3 regions of the Sphingomonas sp. R86520 genome follow, and region 2 is predicted to be linked to each of the others. Evidence: riboswitches for the same ligand, from Rfam matches in the RefSeq annotation. Region 2 holds a riboswitch; each other region holds the start of a gene.

Region 1 (7,872 bases), 430 kb from region 2:
TCCATTGCCCAAATACCGTGTCCCGATAGCGCCCGTTCGATTCAATCTACGACTGACCCCCGTACCGAAAGTTCGGTGACTGACCCCCGTACCGAAAGTTCGGTCCTAATCGGTGCAATCCCTGCGCCTTTGATCGAGCGCGAGATCCCGTATTGTCCGCTTACCGGTACATGCGGGTCCGGCCTCTCGTACATGGTGGTTGCCGACCGCCTTTTCGATCAGTCAGCCGGATCTGCCCGCCTGTTCGGCGCGCTCTCGCGCCGCGACATCGAACGGCTTATACTTGGCGGCAATCTACTCCCGCCAGTATAGACCGCGCGCCGGCGGATGACCGCGTTGCTGACGTTCGGCGTCCTTCCGCCGTGTCCTGATACTGGCCCTCATTCACGCCCGCAGAGGTACGATTGCGCTCTTGCCCCGCGACCCCTTCCCGTCGAGAATAGAAGTTGGTGAGACGTCCATCGAAAGGATTTGATCCATGCGCAAGTTGACCGGTGCGGCGTTCGTATCGCTCGATGGCGTGATGCAAGCGCCCGGGGGGCCAACCGAAGATCCAACCGGAGACTTCGACCAGGGCGGCTGGGTGTTCGGCATAGGCGACGATGTCATCGATCCGGTTTTGGGCGCGCTCTTCACCCCGCCTTACGCGCTACTCCTAGGGCGGCGGACCTACGATATCTTCGCAGCCTATTGGCCGTTCGTCGACGGCGAGATGGCGGGCATGGGTGCAGCGCTGACGGCGGCAGAAAAATATGTCGTGACCGGTGGCGATCAGCCGCTCGGTTGGGCGAACAGCCACCGGATCGACGGCATTGCCGCCATCAGAGCGCTGAAAGAGAGCGACGGTCCCGACTTGCTGATCCAGGGTTCATCGACGCTCTACCCGCCGTTGCTCGCTGCCGGACTGATCGACGAACTGGTGCTGATGACCTTTCCCGTCATGCTCGGGACCGGCAAGCGCTTGTTCGGCGACGGCACGCCGTCAGGTGCGCTGCGACTGATCGACCATCAAGTTGGCACGAAAGGCGTGATCGTCACCCGCTGGTTACCGACCGGGCCGGTTCCGCGGATCAACCATCCTCACCCCAGCACCAGCGCGGCGGAGACCGAACGGCAGCGGCGGATGAACGAAGGGACCTGGTAAGCCCGAATCCGTGCTCCCAGACCCCAGACGCGCTCAACCAGAAGCGGATGCTCGGTGCTGGGTTACAACCGCGCGAACACGGTCGTTCGGGTGGATATGCTATACCGCCGATGTGGCGCCCGAGACTGATGGTCTCTCCTGCCATATCTGTGAGCGGAAGGATGCAGAAGGACTGATCACTGTGGGAAGCGACTGAAGATAGAGGACATTCTGCGCCCTGCCGCATGGCTTGAAAAGATGTTGTTTTGAGAACTTCCGAATTCAGGTGTTAGCGGAGGCGACGCTTCACGCGTCGCAGCTTTTGGCAGAAGTCGAACACATATAAGGAAATCTTTATATGTGTTCGCGGCAATCTTGCGGATCGGCATCATCACAGGTACGCAGCACAGGTCAGGCTGGGATCACCAGTCTGACATTGATCACGCTGGTGTCCCGAAAGGGACTTAAAAGGGAACACGGTATGGGAGACGCTCTCCCGAAGCCGAGGCTGTCCCTGCAACTGTAAGCGGCGAGCGAGATGTACATCGCGCCCTCTCAGGAGGGCGCAGCCACTGGACCAACGCCCTATCGGCCGGAATCCGGGAAGGCCGTATATCGAGCGACGACCCGTGAGCCAGGAGACCTGCCAGCGTCTGGTCGCTCTTGCTTTGGTCCAGGGGATGGTCGGGGCACGGTTCTTCCGTCTGAGCGACGAACGAGCGACGGGGGTCGCATCGGTTCGTGTCGCGGGCGCTTGCGTCCGCCTGCCGACGCGCGCCGACCGTTCGTAGCGGACGCCCCCGTCCGAAGTTGCTTGGCGCACGGGGGACGGACATGAAAGAATCGAAATCACGCACTGGATGGCTCGGATGCGCGGCGCTGGCCGCGATGTGCATCACGACGCCTGGATGGGCTCAGGCAAACGAGGCCGAGGGCGCATCGACACAGTCACCGATCGACATCGTCGTGTTCGGTCGCGGCGAAGCGAAGATCGGCGTCGCACACGCAGCAAGCGAGGGCACGGTTGCCGGGGCGGACCTTCTCGTTCGACCGCTGCTGCGCGTCGCCGAACTGCTGGAAGCGATCCCCGGCATGGTCGCCGCGCAGCATTCGGGCAGCGGCAAGGCCAACCAGTATTTTCTGCGCGGCTTCAATCTCGATCACGGGTCGGACTTCACGACCTATATCGACGGCGTGCAGATGAATTTGCGGACGCATGGCCACGGTCAGGGCTATCTCGACCTCAACGGGCTGATTCCCGAGATCGTCGCGCGTGAGGATTTCCGCAAAGGGCCCTACCGCGCCGATGGCGGTGACTTCGCACTGGCAGGCGCGGCTTACATGACGACGACCGACGGTCTCGCTCGACCCTTTCTATCGGTAGAGGGCGGCTCCTACGGCTATGGCCGGATCGCCGCCGGTGGCACGATCGACGGTGTCGGCGCCGGTAAACTCACACTTGTCGCGCAGACGAAGATCTATGACGGGCCATGGCAAGAACCCGAGCACCTGCGACACGTGTCAGGCTTCGCAAAATATATCGCTCCAGCCGGCGCAGGCCAGATCGAGGCCTCGTTCAACGCCTATCGCGCGACCTGGCGCCCGACCGAACAGATACCCGAGCGGATCATTGGCACCACGCTCTGCGAGGACGTGTTCTGCTCGCCCGATCCGACTGCACGCGGCGAGACCACCCGGCTCGTAGGCAACATCGCGGTCCGCCAACCCGATTGGCATGCCAATTTCTATGGCCAGTTCTACGACTGGTCGATGTATTCGAATCCAACCTACACCGAACCGGATGGGACCAGCGCGCAGATCCGTCAGTTCGACAAACGCTGGATCGTCGGGGCGCGCGGCGAAAAGCGTTGGACGCTTGCACCCACCCTCGCCGTCTCGCTCGGCACTGAGGAACGCTATGACCATATCGGCAGCGTCGGTGTTTATCGCACCAGCGCGCGATCGTTCCTCTCGTCAATCGGCCGCTACCATGTCGAGGAAGCGTCGGCAGCACTGTATGGCGAAGCGACCTGGACACCGGTTGCGGGGCTTCGCCTAATCGGTGGAGTCCGCGGCGACTATTATCATTATGTCGTCCGGGCGCGGGATCCGGCGGCGGTCGTAGCGGGCGAGGGCAGCGGCGACGACACGATCCTGTCGCCGAAGGCATCGATTGCCTATTCACCGACTGCCTGGCTGGAACTCTACGGCAATTGGGGTCGCGGCTTTCACTCCAACGACGTGCGCGGCGCGGTCAACGTCGAAACACCGGTGCCGGTGCTGGTCCGCGGCAGCGGCCGTGAAGTCGGCGCACGGTGGCAGTTGTCGGGTGTCACGCTGACTGCGACCTATTGGTGGCTCGACGTGGACAGCGAACTGCGGTTCATCGGCGATTCCAACGCGGTCGAACCGACCGGCGCGAGCAGGCGTCGCGGCTATGAACTGGTAGCGTTCTGGCGTCCCAGGCCGTGGCTCGCGATCGATGGCAACTACACGGCGAGCCGGTCGCGCTACGATACCGGCGACCGCATTCCCAACGCCTTCGAGAACGCCGCATCCGCCGGGATCGCGTTGGTGCTCGATCCGTGGGAGGCCAGCGTGCGTGTCCGTCATCTCGGGCCCTACCCGCTGCTCGATGACAACAGCGTCCGGGACTCTGGAAGTACCGTCGTCAACGTCCGGGCCGCCCGCAAGATTGGACGGTTCGACGTTTATGGCGAGGTACTCAACATCCTGGACAGCCATGACAAGGACATTGCCTATTTCTACGAATCCTACATTCCCTCGGTCGATATTTCGGGACCGACCGAGGGCCGGCTGAGCCGCGTAGTAGAGCCGCGCACCTTGCGCCTAGGTGCCCGAGTGAACTTCTAGAAGATGCAAGATGATCGCCAGCTTAGGGGGAGCTGGCGATCGCCTTCACTATGAGATCCACGAGCAACTACGGGTCACTTCGCCGACTTGATGGCGGCCTACAATTTCGCCCATCGGCTCAAAACGCTCAGTGGCCTTACGCCTTACGAATACATCGCCAAAAGCTGGACGTCAGAGCCAGACAGTTTCATCGGTTGGACGGCACGCTTAGCGGTCGAAGTGCTGTCTGAGCGGTTAATGGGTGGATTTATGGCCGATCCGCGCTCGTTCTTCGAGGTGGCAGGGCTCCGTCAGTTTATTACTCGGTGCTCTTGTTGGTTTCCCTGCGAGGAATCAGCTACGCGGCTAGTACCGACGTACATGGCGACTATTTCTACCCAAGCTTCGGGCTGCTGATCAACAATATCAACGCCGCCGCCCTGCAGTTCCGCGAACGCGAAGTCGGGGCGGATCTTGTGCGCGCGATGTGCCATCGGATAAATCATATCGCCCGTGTTGGTGAGGATCATTGCGGGCTGCGTTATCTTCGCCAAACTCTCCTCATGACGATACTGGAAGGCAGCATGATGACCCCACCAGAATGCACCTCGCCCTGAAAACGCTTGAACGACGTAATCACTCAAGCGCTCGGGAGAGACCGTGCCCGCTGCAAAACCGTCACGGATTGCAAACAGTTCGGTCAGATGCGTGCCACCGGGACGCGGACCAAAGCCTAGCTCCCATTGATGGCCCGATGCCAGATAGTCGGCTCGCTCCTCTTCGGTGAGCGGCAACGGGCCGTTGAGGATGAGTTTATCCACACGGTTGGCAAATTGAATGGCAACCTCGGTTGCGACCAGGGCACCCGTGTGGTGACCGACGATCGACGCGCGATCGATCCCCAGGGCGTCAAGCACGGGCGTGATGCCCTGCGCATAATCTTCGACCTTCGGTATGAACGGTGTCGGATCCGACAACCCGAAGCCCGGCATGTCGATGCCGATCACCCATAGGCCACGCCGCGCAAGCGGTTCGTACACCAGGTCGAACTGGCCCGACGTCATCGGCACCTGATGCAGCAGAACAACCGCCGCGCCTTCGCCGAGGTGTTGAAAATGGATCTGCCCGAACGGACCGTCAACATAACCACGCCTCGGCATATCAGTTTTCTTCCGTCGCTAGGGTGCCGGGATATACGCGAGGGGTATGGATACGGTCGGGTTGCCGAATATGACCGGCTGGCGACAATCCGGCAGCGTTGAGGGCCGCCTCTTCCTCGTGTCAGACCTTACCCGGTGTCGTGGTGCAACGCCCGCCGGCAGCCGATCAGCAGTGCGAGCAGCCGACAAACCCGCAGTTCGCGGACGATCTCGACGACGAGGTGCCGTGCTGAGAAATGACTAATTCTGGCGGAAGCCGTCGTTCAACCGCTTCGCACGTTCCGAAGGGTGCTTCACCGCGCAACTGTTGGGCTTGTCGGCTCGCCAGTCAGATACGGATCGACGGGCACCTCTGCCGGAACTGATACTAGCGGCACCGGCCTGGACGCTGCAGCAGCAAGCCATTCGTCGCCGCCTTCCCGGTGCCGGGTAGAGCCGTCGCCGCGGGTCGAGACGCGTCCGTAGATCGGCCGCTCACGGTCCGAGGGGGAGCCTGCGAACATGGCGGCGATGTTGCCGTAAGTCGACGGGTCGCGACCATCGAGGCTCAGCCGGTCGTTGAGGTAGCAGGCGGTCGCCCATGCCGCCTCCGGGCTGGGCGTCATCGCGATGATGCGCTTGGCCCAGTACATCCGCAGGTTGTTGTGCATCCAGCCATCGAGGAGAAACTGCTTCTGGCAGGCGTTCCAGGTCTCGTCGCGAGTCTCGCCGCGCAGGAGCGCGTGCACCGTCTCCAGCTCGGGTCGGGGGTCGCCTGCATGGTGCGCGAGCGTGTCGACCGCCCAGCCGGCGACGCGGTCGTAGCGTTCCGGTGCGACGAGCACTCGCGCCTGGTAGTGAAACCACTCGCGCCAGCCGAGCAGCTCGTCGGCGAACTTGGCTTTATGCTTGCTCGCTGCATCGGCCGCGGCGACCGCAGCCATCACCTCGCGAGGGCCCAGCACGCCGAAATGCAGATAGGGCGATAGTCCGCTCGCGCCCTCCGCCCTCGTGGCGTCGTTCCGCGCCGACGCGTAGCCCGGCAGCACATCGGTCACCAGCCGCCGCAGCCGACCCTCCGCTGCGGAGCGGCCGGCCGGGTGCCGGTCGCTGATCGGCAAGCTGTGATCGATCGCAAGACCGGCCACCAGCGCGTCCAGATCGCACGTTTGTACCATGTCCGGCGAAAAGGGCAGTGGTCCGGCGTAGGCAGGCACCTCTGCCACGACCTCCTCTGTCTGCATCCAGCCCGCACGTTCGGGTTCGTGCCGCCGAAGGAAGCCCGATCGCCCACGAATGCCGTCGCCCAGCACGGCTGGTGGCACCATGCAGGCCGCATTGACTGCGTAGACCGGCACGGCTGCGCGCGTGGCAACCCGGTCGGACTGCCAACGGGCGACGAAGGTCGGTTGGTCCTCCAGCACGATCGCCGCCGCGTTCGCGCCGAGCCGGTGCACGAGACCCTTTTCCCTGTGTCCGTCGCGGTCGACGTGCTGGACGCAGGCGATACCGCGCTCGCGGCAGCCGGTACCGAGGTCGCGGCTTGCACCCAAGATGAAGTGGTGAAGCCGGTCGGAGGCGTAGGGATAATCCTCGCGCACGCCGTGGTAGACGAGCACCGGTAGCGCCAGCGCGTTGCCGAGCCGCACGCTTGCATCGATCACCGGGTTGTCGCGGGCCCGCAGCGCCTGTTGCAGCCAGCACAGAACGTAGCCCCTACCGGCAATCACCACGCGATCGTTCAACGCACGCACGCGCGGCGCTTCCAGCCAATCGTCGAGGCCGGGAGGTAGAGCGGGCGTCACCATCCCATGCTTCCCGGCACGCCCTTGAACGGCCCCGCGAGGTCGGACGTGATCCAGCCGCCGTAAAAGCCGCCGGGCTGCGGGACCACTTGCTCGCCATCCACCGTGCATCGGTCGAGCGGCCCCGCATAGAAGGCGACGTGGTCGCGCAATGCCGCAAAGGCCGGCGTCGGCTTGGGGTAGCTCCACGCCACGTCACGCAGCACCTCTTCGCCGATCGCCAGATGCCAGTAGACCGCGTGGCCCTTCCACTCGCAGAACGAGCGTCGCTCCGAGCGGCGAAGCAGGCCGGGCGTCAGATCGGCGGGCGGCAGATACCAGCTGGCCGGATGGCTGGTCTCCAGGGTGCGGACGGCCCGGCATGTATCCGCGACGAGGACGCCGCGATGCTCGATGCGGACCCGCCGATCGCTGGCTTCGGCAACGGCCGGACGGGGAAAGCGCCACACGCTTTCCTGACCTGGCGCGACAGGGTCGGGCTTCGGCCTCACGCCCGCGCCTCCCGCCGGGACAAATATCGTTGCAGGCGCGGCCGGATGCGAAGGAAGCGGAGGTACAGGCGTTCCAGCACCGACAAGACCAGCCGGTTGCGTGCCGCCTCACCCAGCGGTCGCAACATCGGAATGGCGCGCCACATCGCGGCGAATGCGGCCGCCCCCGACAACAATGGTCCATCCGCTTCGCGCGCGTGGAGGCGCGCCAGCATGTCGGTCCGATCAAGCGGGCACGTGCCCGATCCGTTTGCGTCGACAAACGCGATGGCGCCGCGGGTGTCGAGACGGCGCATCAGCGCGATCTCGCGCCGGCAGAGCGGGCACGCACCGTCGTGCCAAACCGTCACCTGCGTCATCGCCCCTCCGCCGGATTGTCGCGCCAGATACGCTCGGCGAGCAGTGTCGCGAAGCCGAGCCACACGACGAACGGCACCGCCGCGGCGGCGGCCGGCCGGTCC
Region 2 (7,872 bases):
CCGCGTATAGGCGAGCGTGACGTTGTGCCGCGCGGTGATGCGCCGCGTCCACTTGTTGTATTCCGCCCCCAGCACGCCTTCCTGAGTCAGGAAATTGGGCCAAGTCCGCGTCATTCCCCACGGGTGCGTCGCGCCGTGCAGGTCGAGCAGCAGGTGATGTCGCGCGGTCGCTTCGGCAAGGCGGTGATAGTATCCGACCATCTCCTGGTCGTCGCGGTCCATGAAGTCGACCTTGATGCCCTTGATCCCCCAAGCCTCGACCTGCGCCAGGATCCGCTCCATGTCGGTGTCGAGCAGCTTCCAGTGGATCCACACGATCAGGCCGATGCCGCGCTTGTGTCCATACTCGACCAGCGCGGGCAGGTCCACGGCAGCGATCGGCCTGGTCGGGTCGGCTCCCGGATTGAGCGTACCGCCGTCGCCGCTGTTCACATACCAGCCGTCGTCGATCATCATGTAGGGCAGCCTCCACGACTGCGCGAAATCGATATAGCCGCGGATCGTCGCGTCGTTGGTGCCAGCCTTGGGCACGCCCGCTAGGATCGGTCCGGACCACCAGTCCCACGCGGTCTTGCCGGGCTTCACCCAGCTGAAATCGCCCTTAGGCGCCGGGTTCAGGCTGGTGAGAAGGGTGTTCTCGATCAGCGCGCCGGGGTTGGCGCCGACCATGATAACCCGCCACGGCGACCGGACGCCGCTGCCGACGTCCGCCTTCACCGCGATCGTGGGCTCGTCGATCCGCCGCGACAGCTTGGCCTCGACGCCGAGGGCGCCGGTTTCGGTGCCGGTCAGATACAGTGCCGGCCAGTCGGTCACGTCGGCCTCCGCAAAGGCGAGCGTCGGCCCGCCAACGCCGGTGCGGCACACCAGCGGCAGTTCGTACAGATTGTGCCGGCGGATCGCCGACGCCTTCACCGGATCATATTCGCCCTCATGGCTGGTCCCGAAGCTGCCGAGATTGAGCCCGGTACAGTCGTAATCGGCAGGGAAGGCGACCTGCGTCAGTTCGTTGACGATCCGCAGCGAGGTCAGGTTCGGCTGCGTCGGCACGACATAGCGCAGCGCCGTCCCGCTGTCGTAAGCCCGCACGATCACGTCGAGCCGTCGCGCCTTGCCATCGGGCTCGGCAAGATGGACGACAATCTCGTTATACCGCTCCGCGACCGACGACGTCTTGCCAGCAAGCAAGGTGTAGCGATCCTCGCCGCGCCGCCGGTCGACGCCGGTCACCTTCAACCCGTTAGACAACTTGGCATACCGCTCGAACTCGAGCCCCAGCATCGAGGGCGCCACCACTTCGCGACCGGCCACGGCCACGCGGTAGGTCGGTTGCGCAGCGGCGTTGGTGCCAAGCGTGACCGCGATCTGCCCATCCGGCGAGGAAACGGATTGCGCGAGGACCGGCGTCGATCCGAGCAACGCCGCGACGAATACCAGCGCCTTCATCGTACCGTTCCCCCTGCAACGTTCCAGCCACGCAGCGCGACATGCGCCGAAGACGCCTTCGCTGTCGGATAGCGTATCTCGACCGTCCGCTGGTCGCCCGGCAACAGCGAGACGTAATTGTCGCTGAAATAGGCGGGCAGGACCTGCGTGCCGTCGGCGTTCATCACCGTCAGCTTGGTCTCGATCGCGGGCGTCGCGCTGGTATTGCGCAGCGTCACCGCGGTCACCGTGTCCGCGCCGTCGACCCGCGTCGCCGATGCCGTGTCGAGCGTCACCGCCGCAAGACCGTTCAGCGCCTGGAACTGCGCATCGTTCGCCGCCTGCCAGTAGAAGTTGGTCGACAACAGGTTGCCTGCCGCATCGCTCGCCTCCAGCCGGACGAGCGCGACGCCGTTCGCGGTTGCCGCCTTGGGATCCAGCGTGAACGCATCGCTCGCCGCCTCGCCGGAGGCGGTGATCGTTGCGGACTCCTCGGCGATCGTCCGGTTGTCGAGCCCGACCACCTTCGCCTTCACCGTGACGCCGCGGAGCGGGGCCAGACCGTTATTGACCAGCACGACCTTCCAGTCGGGCAGGTTCATCTGGACATGGACCGGCTCGGACGCCTTCTTCACGCCGTAGAACGAGGCCTGCGTGTCATAGTCCGAACTGAAGATGTTCCACGCCGACGACGGCCATGCCGGCTGCGTCATCCACAGCATCCGACCGCTATGCTCCGTCCACAGCTTCGCATTCATCCCCTCGAAGATCGCGCGGTACGATTCATACTGCATCATCTGCGCCTTGCGCTCGAAATCCTCGAGGCTGGTGCCGGCGCCGAAGCGCGTGGCGAGCACGTCCATATACGTCTTCACCGCGCCGTTCCCGGTCTGGTGCCAGTCGTGATACGCCCATGCATCACTGATCGGCCACTGATCGGCAGGCGCCATCGCGCGTTTCCACGCCTCCAGCGTCGGCAGCGACGGCGTGCCGCTCTCGACCGAGAAGCCCTTGGCGTGCTGGGTGAAATACTCGACCGGCGGGCGCCAGTTGTACGGCCCGGAGTTCTGCAGGTTCACCCGGTTGGACGAGCCCATGTAGAGCCGCGTGCCGTCCTCCTTGTCGATCAGCGTCTCCAGCGCCTCGTTGAGGACCGGCTGCGGCACGCCTTCGTTGCGGCCGAACCAGACGACGATCGACGGATGGTTGCGGTATCGCTTCACGACGTCGGTCGCGTTGGTCATGAACAACGCCGGGTCCTGCGCCTCCAGATTATAGTCCTGCGTCGATTCCCAGAAATCGTTGAGGATCATCAGGCCGTATTCGTCGGCCAGATCGTAAAACGTATCTTCGGTGTTCTGCCCGACCCAGTTGCGGATGATGTTGAGATGCGCGTCCTTGTGCAGCTTGAAGAATGGCTCCAGCCGGGTCCGGTCGACGCGCTTCATGAAGTCGTCCATGCCGATATTGCCGCCGCGTGCAGCGATCTTCACGCCGTTGACGCGGATCACCAGATACGGTGTCAGGCCGTCCTGGTCCTTGATCCGGGTGACCGCGGGCGATGTCTCGGCGCCCGGCACGAGGCTCGCGGCCCAGCCATTGGCGACCTTGCGGATGCCGGTATGCGAACCGTCGACGATCCGTTCGCCGCGCTGCCGCGCCTTCGACAGGTCGATGCCGACACGGTCGAGGTCGCCGTCCTTGTCCATCAGCGATATGTCGTACGTGACCTGGCGGATGCCGAAGCGGACGTGCTTGGTGTCGCTCGCGGCGCCGTCGACCGACGCGGTCAGGGTCAGGTCGTGCAGGGCAGGGGCGCCGTAGCCGTTCGGCCACCAAAGCTTGGGGTTGCGCACCATCAGCTGCGGGAAGTCCGCAGGCTTCAAGACGACGTTGGCGGTCTGGCCCGGCGCGAGTGCCACCTGCTTCTCGACGACGACGTCATCGAACGCCGCGCGAACGGTCGCAGTCACCGACCCAGCGGAATGGTTCGCAACGGGTACGCCGATCTCGACCGCCGCCACGCTGTTGTCCGCCTTGGGCAAGGTCGTCACGACCTGCGCATCGCCCAGCGTCGCGGTCCCCGTGGTGGTCAGCGTCACACCGCGCCACAGGCCGATGTTGCGGTCGCGGATGCTCGGAATCCAGTCCCACCCCTCGGTCGCGACGAAGGTCGGGCCGTCGAGCATCATCATGCCGCCATTCTCGCCGACCCCCGACGTCAGCGACTCTTCCTGCGCGATGCCCGGATGCGGCGGCGGCGACACCTTCACGGCGACCGCGTTGCGTCCGGGCAGCAGCTTGCCGGTCACGTCGAACTGGCCGCGCACGAACGCGCCCTTCATCGTGCCGATCGGCGCGCCGTTGAGCCACACTTCGGCACTGTAGTTCACGCCGTCGAAATTCAGCGTCTGGCGTTTGCCGACGGTCGCTGCGGGCGCCTCGAACTCGGTGCGATACCAGTAATCCTGCCGCGCGAGGCTTTCCGGGATCGTCATGTTGTTCAGCCCGAATGCCGGGTCGGCATAGACGCCGCGGTCGACCAGCGTCGTCAGCACCGTGCCAGGCACCGTCGCCGCGTACCATGTCGACGCATCGAAGCCCGCGCGGCTCAGCGTGGCGCCGGGCGCAGTTACCTTCGGCGCTTCGGCCAGACGCCAGCCGGCAATTGTCCAGGCATTCTCGCGCAGCGGCGCGATAGCGGGTCCGGTCGGCAATGGCTTGGCGACGGGAGCGGGGAAGGGGGCCTTCGATAGCGGCCGGGTCCAGGCATCCTGCGGGGTGGTCTGGCCCAGCGATTGGCGGACCTGCACCGGCCAGTCGGGGCTCGCATCCTGATAGACGACCAGCGCGTCCGGTTTGGTTGCGGCGAGTGCGCGCACGGCGTTCGTATCGAGTGCATTGGCCTGCAGTGTGAAGCCGGAAACGCGACCACCGAACGGCGCGACCGTCGCGACGGACGGTACGGGCGCGGCGGTCATGCGGCGTTGCGCGACCTGCCGGCCGTCGACGTACAGGCGGGCCTGACCCTCCTCGAGCGTCGCGGCGACGTGATGCCAGCTGCCCGCCGAGATCCGCGACGGCGCGATCAGCGCACCGGCTTCGGTGACGAGGCTCGGGCGGCCCTTGTCGAGCGCGAGATAACGGCGTGGCCCGGTCGCGATATCGCCGAACCCCGCGACCGGCACGTTCCCGTCACCGATCGTCCGCGGTTCGATCCATCCCGACAGCGTCCAGTTCGGCGCGTCGATCGGCTTGGCATTATCGCCACCAATATTTGTCTTGAGGGTGTCGCCGCCCGCAGGGGCCGCGACGTTCAGCGGCCCATAGCTCTGGGCTGACAATGTCGTCGCCATACAAAGCGCCAACGTCGAAACAGCGCTCGCGATCATACGCTTGCCCATCGTCATCCTCCCGTACGCAGAGTCTCGATCGCTCCGCCTTCGGCAAGGAACATGACGCAGCATGGCGAAAAAGCCAAATTGAATTACGAATTGCACGAGATGGGGCCGCTGCGTAATGGTTTGCGTCGAGCAGCCATGCGTATTGGCAGCGCGGCGAAAGCAGGATACCCGATCATCCAGGTGACGGATCGACGTCACCTGCATGATCGCGTCGGTGCCCTTCGGGGCTTGATTGGGAATGCGGTGCGGACGGTTCGCCGTCCAATGCCGCGGCTGTCCCTGCAACTGTAAGCGGTGAGCGAGACGCACGGGCCCTTCGACTGGAGGGCAGCCACTGGGGATTACCCTGGGAAGGCGTGGCGTGGAGCTTTGACCCGTGAGCCAGGAGACCTGCCGGCGTCTGGTCGCTCTTGTCCCGGTCCAGGGGGTGACCGAGGCACGGTGAACGCCGTCTGAGCGACGACACGCGCGGCAGGGGCCGCACGGCGACGCGCGTCGGCCGCTCATGGCGTCCGGTCTTCGCGCGTCCCGGCCGTTCGCGGCAGGCCCCCGTCCTCGTCGGACGCCGGGGAGTTCTGCATGACGACGTTGACGATAGGGAGACCGGTCGAAAGGCCGACGCGCGCCGCCACCCGCAAGCGGATCCGCTGGATGTTCGCAGGCCTGGTCGTTGCCAACATCGCCGCCTGGGGCTGGGCATTTTCGCTATTTCACGCGCAACCGCTGATGCTGGGCACCGCGCTGCTCGCCTGGGGGCTCGGCCTGCGCCACGCGGTCGACGCGGATCACATCGCCGCGATCGACAACGTGACGCGCAAGCTCATGCAGGACGGCCAGCGCCCGATCGCAGTCGGCTTCTGGTTCGCGATCGGCCATTCCGGCATCGTCCTGATCGCGGCCGTCGCGATCGCCTTCACCGCCAGCGCACTGTCGCAGTTCGAGGCGTTCAAACAGGTCGGCGGCGTGGTCGCCACTATCGTCTCCGCCGTGTTCCTGTTCACGATCGCGGCGATGAACCTGATCATCCTGCGCTCGGTCTGGCGCACCTTCGGCCATGTTCGCAGCGGCGGTACCTATGTCGAGGAAGACCTCGACCTGCTGCTCGGCAATCGCGGCCTGCTCGCGCGGCTGTTCCGCCCGATGTTCCGGCTGGTCACGCGAAGCTGGCACATGGCACCGCTCGGCTTCCTGTTCGGGCTGGGCTTCGACACGGCGACGGAGGTCGCGATCCTCGGGCTTTCCGCGAGCCAAGCCGCCGACGGCCTCTCGATCGGCACCGTCCTCGTGCTCCCGGTCCTGTTCGCGACCGGCATGGCGCTGGTCGATACCGCGGACGGGGTCGTCATGCTCGGCGCCTACGAATGGGCGTTTGTGAAGCCGATCCGCAAACTCTATTACAACATCACCATCACGCTGATCTCCGCCATAGTCGCGATCGCGATCGGCGGGATCGAGACGCTGGCGCTGCTCGGCACGAAGCTCGGCCTGTCCGGCGGCGTGTGGGACGTCGCCGCGGCGCTCGGCGAGAACTTCAACGGCCTGGGCTTCGCGATCATAGGCCTGTTCGTGCTCTGCTGGGTGCTGAGCTTCGCGATCTACCGCTGGAAACGCTTCGACGAGATCGAAGTCGTGCACGGATAGCTGGCGGCCGGTCGCAAAGTCCTTTAGGTCGCGCCTTCGAGGGTCGGTTGGACCGAACCTCACAGATCGCGCCGGTGCCCTTCGGGGCTTGAATGGGAATGCGGTGCGGAAGGGTTCGCTCCTCCAATGCCGCGGCTGTCCCTGCAACTGTAAGCGGTGAGCGACACGCACGCGCCCTTTTACGGGGCAGCCACTGGGCGAAATCCTGGGAAGGTGTGCGAAGAGCTTCGACCCGCGAGCCAGGAGACCTGCCAGCGCAACGGTCGCTCTTGCCATGATCCAGGGGGTGGTCACGGCACGGTACTCCGTCTGAGCGACGAACAGGCGCGGCTGCAAGGTCGTGCGTGCGTGTGCTCGAAGGAGAATAAGAATGTCCGACCGTTCGCCCGATCTGGCCAAGGTCCCCGTCACCATCGTCACCGGCTTCCTCGGCGCCGGCAAGACCACCCTCATCAGCCACCTGATCCGCAACGCGAACGGCCGCCGCCTCGCCGTCGTCGTCAACGAATTCGGCACGCTCGGCATCGACGGCGACATCCTCAAGGGTTGCGCGATCCCCGATTGCCCGGCCGAGAACGTGATCGAACTCGCGAACGGCTGCATCTGCTGCACGGTCGCGGACGACTTCATCCCGACCGTCGAGGCATTGCTCGCGCTCGACCCGCGCCCCGATCACATCCTGATCGAGACGTCCGGCCTCGCGCTGCCCAAGCCGCTGCTGAAGGCATTCGACTGGCCCGCGATCCGATCGCGCATCACCGTCGACGGCGTCATCGCGCTCGCCGATGCCGAGGCGGTCGCCGCCGGCCGCTTCGCGCCAGACGTCGCGGCACTGGACGCCCAGCGCGCCGCCGATCCGAGTGTCGATCACGAGACTCCGCTCTCGGAGGTGTTCGAGGACCAGCTCGCCTGCGCCGACCTCGTTCTGCTGACCAAGGTCGATCTCGCCGGCCCCGAGGGGGTCGCCAAGGCGCGCGCGGTGATCGCCGCCGAGTCCGCAAGGCCGCTTCCGGTGATCGACCTGACCGACGGCATCATCGATCCGCGCGTGATCCTCGGCCTCAACGCCGCTGCCGAGGACGACATCGCCAGTCGCCCCTCGCACCACGACGGCGAGGACGATCACGAGCATGACGATTTCGACAGCGTCGTCGTCGAACTGGGCGAGATCGCCGACCCCGCGGACCTTACCGCGAAGATCGAAGCGCTCGCTCGCACCGCCGACATCCTCCGCGTGAAGGGCTATGCCGCGGTCACCGGAAAGCCGATGCGGCTCCTCGTCCAAGCAGTCGGCGCGCGCGTCCGCACGCAGTATGATCGCCTTTGGCGTGCCGACGAGCCGCGCCGCACGCAGCTCGTGGTGATCGCCGAGCACGACCGTATCGACGAGGCCCGCATCAAG
Region 3 (7,872 bases), 1.6 Mb from region 2:
CAGCCACGGCGCCGAGGGCTGCCACCGACGACACGCCGACCACCGCCGGGTCGGCGAGCGGATTGCGGAGATAGCCTTGCAGGACAGCCCCCGACAGCCCGAGCGTGGCGCCTAGCGCGAGTCCGAGCACGGCGCGCGGCAACCGTAGCTCCAGAATGATCCACCACCGCGGGTCGCTCGAGAACCACGCTTCAAGAGGCACCCACACCTTGCCGCAGCCGAGCGACAGCCCGAACAGCACGACCACCAGCAGGCAGAGCGCCACAAGCTTGAGCGCGCGATTCACGACACGCTCGCGCGGATCGCGGCGAGGCGTTCGAGTGCCGGCGGAATGGTCGACCCGCCACAGTTGATCAGCACACGCGGAAAGACGGCTTGCGGCGTGTTCGGCAGCAGCCGGTGGCGCAGTGCCGTCCCCCGACCGACGCGTTCCGACGCGATCACCACGGCAGGCGGACGCGTCACGATCGTTTCGGCGGAGACCGTCCCGGTATGCGTCAGCCCATAGCTCGCGGCGGCGTTGCGGAAGCCGACGCGTGTCATCATCTCGTTCAGCAACGTGCTCCCCCCGGTCGCGAGATCTCCGCTGATATAGAGCAAGGCGCTCTGCGACGGTCCATCCTTGCGGCTCCAGCGCGCCACTGCATGATCGATATCTGCATTGATCCGCGCGCCGCCCGCAGGCGCACCGACGGCGTCGGCAATCTGCGTGACCTGCGCCTGGCTCTCCGCGATCGAGTCGGGAATGCCAAGCAGCAGCGTCTTCAACCCGGCCCGCGCGTACGCCGCCTGGGTAGCAGGCGGCGTATAGGTGCTGGCGATGACGAGGTCGGGGTGCAGCGCAATCACCTCCTCGGCGGTCCCCGCGGTCGCACGATAACGCCGCGCGACGTCGAGCGGGATCGAGGTCGCGGACGGATCCTGCGAATACCGGCTGATCGCGGCGATCCGCGCGGGCGGCAGGATCCGGACCAGCACCGAATCCACGCACGGGTTGGTCGAGACGATCCCCCCGCCCCCGCTCGGCGGTGCTGCACAGCCCCCGAGCAGCAGGGCGGCAAGGATCGGCCCCAGCCTCACTTCAGGCGCAACCGCACGCCGCCATACGCCGCCCGGCCATAGGTGCCGTAGCCGGTGACTGTCTGATAGCTCGCGTCGGTGACGTTATCGACGCGACCGTAGATCGCGAACCGCTCACCGATCGGAAACTCCGCGCGGACGCCGCCGATCGCATACCCATCGATCCGCGTCGTATTGGCGGCGTCGTTGAAGCTGTCGTCGACCATCGTCACGGTGCCGCCGATCGAGAGCCCGAACGGGAACCGGTAATCGGCGTTGACGCTGGCGGTCTGCTGCGGACGGCGCGCAAGTTCGTTGCCGTAATTCGCGCCGATCGAGCGGTTCTCGGTGTGGATGTAGCTGTAGTTGGCGGTGAGCGTCAGCGCATCGACCGGACGCAGCGCCAGCGTGAATTCGACCCCGTCCGCCTCGGCGCGCGCGACGTTGTTGTACACACCGAACGGGCGATCGACGCAGATCGAGCCAATTGTCGCCTGCTCCGCCGGACTGCAGTCGCGGAAGTCGATCTGGTTGCGCGTGCGGCGATTGAAGTACGTCACGCCGACGCGGGCGCGGTTATCCAGAAACGCCTGTTCGACGCCGACATCGAAGTTGCGCGCGGTCTCCGGATCGAGGTCGCGGTTCCCGTAATCCGAGAAGAGCTGGTACAGCGTCGGCGCCTTGAACCCTTCGCCATAGCTCGCGCGGACGGTGGTACCGGTGCGCAGCGCCAGTGCCGCATTCGCACCGAACGTGGTGTGGTTGCCGAAATCCTCGTGATCGTCGTTGCGGACGCCGCCGGTCAGCGTGAGGATGTCGAGCGGCTTAACGATCAGTTGGCCGTAAACGCTGGTGATCCCGGTATCGGCATAGGTGAAACCGTCGTTGAAGCGGCTGTTCTCGCGCTCGACGCCGGCGACGACGCGGACTTGGTCGAGCGGACGGAAGTCGCCCTGATATTCGTAGCGCTCGCTGCGGCCGCGGCCGATGAACGACGGGTCCGCGCCGAACGCCGGTTCGTAATTGTCGCGGTTGATGTCGGCGATCGTGAACGCGACCCGGTTGTTGAACCGTCCGTCGGCGAAGTTCGCGTGAAGGCCCGCATAGCCGTAAAGCTCCTGCGTCTTGCTGTAGTCGGCGGTGTCGGCGAACTCATATGTCGGCGCCGGGAAGCCATCCAATTCGACCCGGCTGTCCGCGAAATACCCGCGCAGGTCGAGGCCGATCCCAGGCGTGAACTCGACGCCCAGCCGCCCGGTCGCGCCATATTGACGGTACCCGTCCCGCTCCGTGCCGTCGGCCGCCGACGAGATGCCGTCGGTCTTCAGATAGCCGCCGGTCAGCGATCCCGACACCGGCCCCTTCGCGCCCGACACGCCCGCACTCGCGAACACGCTGTCGGCATAGCCATATTCCGCATTGGCGCGTGCCTGAACGCCTTCGGTCGGCGCGGCGGTGATGATATTGACGACACCGCCGATCGCCTGGCTGCCCCATGGCACCGAGTTCGGCCCGCGCAACACTTCGATCCGCTCGACCGAACTGGACAGAAGATTGCCGAAATCGAAGCCGCCGCCGGTCGACGAGGGATCGTTGACGCGCACGCCGTCGATCACGACCAGAGTCTGGTCGGATTCGGCGCCGCGGATCCGCACGCCGGTCAGCGCACCCAGCGTGCCGTTGCGCGTGACTGTGACACCCGGCGTGGTCGCGAGCAGATCGGACACGACGACGGTCTGGCGACGCTCGATCTCGGCGCGGTCGATCACGGTCACCGCCTGACCGACTTCGCTCGCGGGCTGCGCGACGCGGGTCGCGGTCACGACGAGTTCGGGCGCGTCACTGTCGGGAATGTCCTGCGCATAGGCCGGCGATGCGATCAGCGCCGCGCTCAGGAGAAGGAAGAATTTCGTCATGGGGTACGTCCTGCAAAACCACCCGCGACCATTCGCGGAGCGGCAGACGTCTCTCGCTCGAGGGAACCCCGTTTGATCGGGACACTCGTCCGCGCCGGAGCACCCGCCCGCGCAGTGGATCGACCGTGAACGGCAGGTCTCCTGGCTTCCGGGTCATCGTGACCACCCCGCCTTCCCGGATCGAAACCCAGTGGCCTAATCGGGGTGGCCGCTATCCGGTCACAGTTGCGGGGACAGCGCCGGTCTTGCGGACTTGGGTCCTGAAGACCTTTCCGCGCACCGGCTTCCCTTTTGATCCCGTCACCGGGAACCCTTCACGCCGTTGCCATTAGTCGCGGCCCGGACACGGGTCAACGCGCACCGGTTCAACGGATGCCGTAGCGCAACCCGACCCAGATCGTCCGCGGCGTTGCGCGCTCGACGATGTTCGCGCCGCTGATCCCCGCCTCGACCCGCTCGTTGAACACATTCTCGCCGCGCAGTTCGGCGACCAGCGAGCGCATGATCGGCACCGCCGCATACGCATCCAGCGTCGTCGCTGGATCGAGCACCCGCGTATTCTGGTCGTCGTCATATTGCTGGCCGATATGCCGCACGGTCAGCGACAGCGCCGCCGCATCGTGCCGCCAGTCGATCGTCCCCGACACCTGGTCGCGCGGTGTCTGCGCCGGTCGCAAGCCATCGAGCGCGGCGGTAATGCCGGAGCCCTCGACCGTCGAGTTGGTATGCGACCACGATGCCTGCACGCCGAACGGCCCCGGTCGATACGACGCATCCAGCTCGAACCCATGCGCGCGGATCGCATCGAGGTTCTGGCGGATGCGGTAGGTCGTCACGCCCGGTAAGACCTGCGTCGGAGTGGTCGTCGTCACGTTGGCGATCGCATCCTTCAGCCGGTTGTAGAAATACGTCGCGGCGATGCTGACCCCCGGCGCAGGCGTCAGCGTCACGCCGCCTTCGACCCCGGTCAGCCGCTCCGGCGACAACACGGCATTCGCCGCCGTCGCATCGTTGCCGACGCGGAACGGGCGATACAGTTCGTTGAGCGTCGGCAACCGCCACCCGCGATAGCCGGCGGCGCGCACCGTAATCGCGTCGAGCGGCTTGTACGCGATCCCCGCACGCCCCGTCGTCTCGCTGCCATTGCGGTCGGCGTAGCGCAGATTGGTCAACGCGGTGCCGCCCGCCAGCGGGCGTTCGGACAAATAGCCGCCGTCGATCGACCACCAGTCAATCCGCCCGCCGAGGCTGAAGGTGAAGTCGCCCGCGACCAGGCTGCCGTCGGCGAACACGCCGGTCGTCGTCGTGCTTCCGCCCGCCTCGCGCCGCCGTGTCGGCACAGTGTTCACGAAGGTATAGAGTTCCTGCGTCTTGCCGCTGACGTCGCGGATATCCGAGCCGAGGCGCAACGTGATGCTCTCGCCCAAGGGCGGCGCAATCTCGATCCGTCCGCCAAGCCCGGTCGCCGGCGTATTATACTGGTTCAGCGACTGGATCGCGGTCGTCCGCGTGGCATTGATGCTGTTGAAGCTGCTCGCGAACGCCCGCGTCTGCAGATAGGCAAGCGCCGAATACCCCCAGTTCCCGCGGCCGATCAGGCGGATGCTGGCGTCGGCGCCTTCGCTCTTGTTGTCGGTAAAGTCGCTGCCTCGGTCGCGCCTGTCGGTGAACGCGCTCGCATTCATCTGCAATTCGGTCTTCGCACCGACACCCACGACGGTCCGCAGCGCACCCGAGGCCTGCTCGTACGGTGCCGCCCGATCGACGATGCCGCGGCTTTCCTCGACCGTCGGGGTAAAGCCATCGCCGCGCGCATACGCGCCCGACAACGTCGCGAACCCCGATCCACGAACCAGTGCTGCGGATCCTTGCGCGTCGACCGAGTCGCGGCTGCCGTATGCGACGCTGCCCTGGAACGGCGTCAGTTGATCGGGAGTCGCGCTCTCCAGCTCGACGGTGCCGGCCAGTGCACCGGGTCCCTGGTACCCGCTACCGCCGCCGCGCGTGACGCGGATCCGTCCGAGCCGGCCAGTGGCATACGCCGGAAACGCGATCCATCCGCCGAACGGATCCGCCTGCGGTACGCCGTCGAAGATCAGCAGCGCGCGGCTCGACGCATTGCCGCCGATCCCGCGCAGCGAAATACCCTGGCTGGTCGGGTTGGCACTGCGAGAATCAGATCGGCGGAACTGCTGGAGCCCCGCGACATCGGCCAGCACGCTCTCCAGCCGGTTGCTCGCATTAGCCTGGATCCGATCGCGATCGATCGTGACGATGTCGTACGCACGATCGCCTGGCGCATCGGCAAGCCCGCGCCCGGTGACGACGATGTCAGCCGACTGGTCAGCAGGCGCGACGGTCGTTTGCGCGACCGCGCTCCCGGACGAAATCAAGACGAAGGCGAGCGTGGAGAATGAGATACGGATCATCACCGCCGCATGGCAGCTTTTCCGCTCGCCCGGAATACACCTCCGAGGTCAGGCCGCGCCGAGTTTCGCCGCGTTGCGGGCAATCGCCGCCGCACCCGTCAGAACAACCGCATCTTCCACGAACCCCGTCGGCGTCTGGCCATACTGCGACATCGCCGCCATCCTCGCGCGCCAGCCGGGATAGGATGCCGCCACGGCGGTCAGGCCGCCGACGGCCGCGCCCAGCCAACGCTGACGACGCGGCACGAGCGCGGCGCCCGCGATCGCCGACGTCACGAATCGCGCGGCAAGGCCGATCGGAACGATGCGGTCCGGGGCGGTCTTCTGCTTGTCCCCCGCCATCTCACCGATCGCCAGCGCCAGCGCGCCCGCCGCGACGGCGGGATGCGACAGCAGTTTCGGTGCGCCGTTGTCGGTGGGCAGTTCGTCCCGAGCGGCTGCAATGGCCACCGCAGCGAGCGGCGTCATCGCACGCTGGCCACCGACAAGGCCCATCAGGAAGGATGCGAGCATGGTGATCTCCGAAAAACAGGTTCGTCGCACTAACGCGCGCGGGGCCGGCCGGGGTCCGCCGCCGATCTCGTTGATTCGGCAAGGAAACCGCCAGGCCCGTCGGTCGTTCATCGCGGTATCTTCCAAAGCTTCAGGACACAGATCGATGAGATTCGATGGTAAGATCATACTGATCACCGGCGCCGCGTCGGGCATCGGTGAGGGTGCCGCACGTCGCTTCGCCGCGGAGGGCGCGACGCTCGTACTCGGCGACAAGGACGCGGACGGCCTCGCGAAGGTCGCCGCCAGCCTCGACGGCACGACCGTCGAAACGCTCGAAACCGACGTCTCCGACATGGCCGCTTGCGAGGCGCTGGTCGCCCGCGCGGTCGACAAGTTCGGCCGCATCGACGTGCTCGTCAACGATGCCGGCGTCGACCATCTCGGCAAGCTCGACGAGGGCGACCTCTCCGAATTCACCAAGGTCATCGAGACCGACCTCTACGGCGTCGTCCATATGAGCCGTGCCGCGATCGCCACCTTGCGCGCGAACAAGGGCTGCATCGTCAACGTCTCGTCCGTATCGGGCCTGGGCGGCGACTGGAATCACAGCTTCTATTGCGCCGCCAAGGGTGCGGTCACCAACTTCACCCGCGCGCTCGCGATGGACGAGGCGAAGCACGGCGTCCGCGTCAACGCGGTCAACCCGTCGCTCACCTACACCGCGCTCACCGCGGGCATGAAGGACCAGCCCGACCTGATCGCGAAGTTCGAGGAGCGCATCCCGATGGCACGCGGCGCACAGCCCGAAGACATCGCCGGCGCCATAGTGTTTTTGGCTAGCGCCGACGCGCACTATATAACCGGGGTCAACCTGCCGGTCGACGGCGGCCTGTCCGCCTCGAACGGCCAACCAGCGCTCTCCTGAGCGCGAGAGGATCACCATGACCGACTACAAGAAGACCGAGGAGGCGATCGCCAAGCTCACTCCCGAGCAGTTCCACGTCACGCAGCAGAGCGGCACCGAGCGGCCGGGCACCGGCGAATATCTCAACACGCGCGAGCCCGGTCTCTACGTCGATATCGTCTCGGGCGAGCCGCTGTTCGCATCCGCCGACAAGTTCGATTCGCATTGCGGCTGGCCGAGCTTCACCAAGCCGATCACGCCCGAGCACGTCGCCGAACTCCACGATCGCAGCCACGGCATGGTCCGTACCGAAATCCGTTCGGCGGGTGCCGACAGCCATCTCGGCCACGTGTTCGAGGATGGCCCGCAGGACAAGGGTGGCCTGCGCTACTGCATCAACTCGGCGTCGTTGCGGTTCGTCCCGCGCGCCGAGATGGAAGCCAACGGGTACGCAGCCTACCTGCCGCAGGTAGACGCGGCAGGCTGACGATGACGCGTGACGGTGTGCCGCACAGGCACACCGTCGCGTCTTCGATGACGCTTTCCTTCAGCCCCGGGTGGCGAGCTTGGCACCCAGCGCCGTGACCAGCCCGAACACCGCATGGTTCACGCTGTGCATACCGATCGTCTTCGCATCGGCCTGCCACTCTGGCGGCTTCACGCCCAGCAACGGCCCCGTGATCCAGTGCATCGCCGCATAGAACGCTGCGCCGAACATCAGGCCCGAGACGATGACCGATGCTTCCTCGTCGACCGTCGCGGCATAAACCGCACCCGCCGCCGCAGACAGCAACAGGTGACCGCTCTGCGTGACCGCCTGCTCGCGCGCCGACGGCAGGGCATCCGCGGCCGGCGTATCGATGCCGAGTTTATCCGCCGTCTTGCGTTCGAGCGCGACGATCTCTGACGGTTCCCCGCTCTTGCGCTCCCCCGCCATCAACAGCGCGGTGATACCGAGCCCGGCTACCAAGCCCCCTGCGATCGCGCCGGCCATACGTCGTGAATCCATCGTCTGCTCCTGAAGTTCTGCCGTCCACAACGCGCGGATCGCGATTCGGTCCGCACGGCC

The links. Region 2 has a riboswitch for cobalamin ahead of SJY41_RS04865 (HoxN/HupN/NixA family nickel/cobalt transporter). Riboswitches for the same ligand answer to the same signal wherever they lie in the genome.
Region 1: it holds a riboswitch for cobalamin, as region 2 does, so the genes downstream of both, SJY41_RS06630 (TonB-dependent receptor) here and SJY41_RS04865 (HoxN/HupN/NixA family nickel/cobalt transporter) in region 2, are expected to answer to the same signal.
Region 3: it holds a riboswitch for cobalamin, as region 2 does, so the genes downstream of both, SJY41_RS11895 (TonB-dependent receptor plug domain-containing protein) here and SJY41_RS04865 (HoxN/HupN/NixA family nickel/cobalt transporter) in region 2, are expected to answer to the same signal.

The regions. Positions count from the first base shown of each region.
Region 1 covers NZ_JAXHBZ010000001.1:1,446,029-1,453,900, forward strand. Annotated here, with positions in the region: gene SJY41_RS06620 (glycoside hydrolase family 2 TIM barrel-domain containing protein) at 1-79, shown strand, start outside; gene SJY41_RS06625 (dihydrofolate reductase family protein) at 479-1,144, shown strand; cobalamin riboswitch at 1,553-1,789, shown strand; gene SJY41_RS06630 (TonB-dependent receptor) at 1,958-3,997, shown strand; partial or broken gene SJY41_RS06635 (IS481 family transposase) at 4,038-4,189, shown strand; gene SJY41_RS06640 (alpha/beta fold hydrolase) at 4,288-5,136, opposite strand; gene SJY41_RS06645 (deoxyribodipyrimidine photo-lyase) at 5,430-6,923, opposite strand; gene SJY41_RS06650 (DUF427 domain-containing protein) at 6,917-7,411, opposite strand; gene SJY41_RS06655 (thiol-disulfide oxidoreductase DCC family protein) at 7,408-7,770, opposite strand; gene SJY41_RS06660 (tryptophan-rich sensory protein) at 7,767-7,872, opposite strand, start outside.
Region 2 covers NZ_JAXHBZ010000001.1:1,012,853-1,020,724, reverse strand. Annotated here, with positions in the region: gene SJY41_RS04875 (glycoside hydrolase family 97 protein) at 1-1,446, opposite strand, end outside; gene SJY41_RS04870 (LamG-like jellyroll fold domain-containing protein) at 1,443-4,781, opposite strand; cobalamin riboswitch at 5,025-5,242, shown strand; gene SJY41_RS04865 (HoxN/HupN/NixA family nickel/cobalt transporter) at 5,409-6,470, shown strand; cobalamin riboswitch at 6,526-6,741, shown strand; gene cobW (cobalamin biosynthesis protein CobW) at 6,841-7,872, shown strand, end outside.
Region 3 covers NZ_JAXHBZ010000001.1:2,611,730-2,619,601, forward strand. Annotated here, with positions in the region: gene SJY41_RS11885 (FecCD family ABC transporter permease) at 1-286, opposite strand, end outside; gene SJY41_RS11890 (ABC transporter substrate-binding protein) at 283-1,080, opposite strand; gene SJY41_RS11895 (TonB-dependent receptor plug domain-containing protein) at 1,077-2,975, opposite strand; cobalamin riboswitch at 3,089-3,305, opposite strand; gene SJY41_RS11900 (TonB-dependent receptor) at 3,341-5,404, opposite strand; gene SJY41_RS11905 (DUF4126 domain-containing protein) at 5,453-5,917, opposite strand; gene SJY41_RS11910 (SDR family NAD(P)-dependent oxidoreductase) at 6,063-6,824, shown strand; gene msrB (peptide-methionine (R)-S-oxide reductase MsrB) at 6,841-7,290, shown strand; gene SJY41_RS11920 (hypothetical protein) at 7,351-7,872, opposite strand, start outside.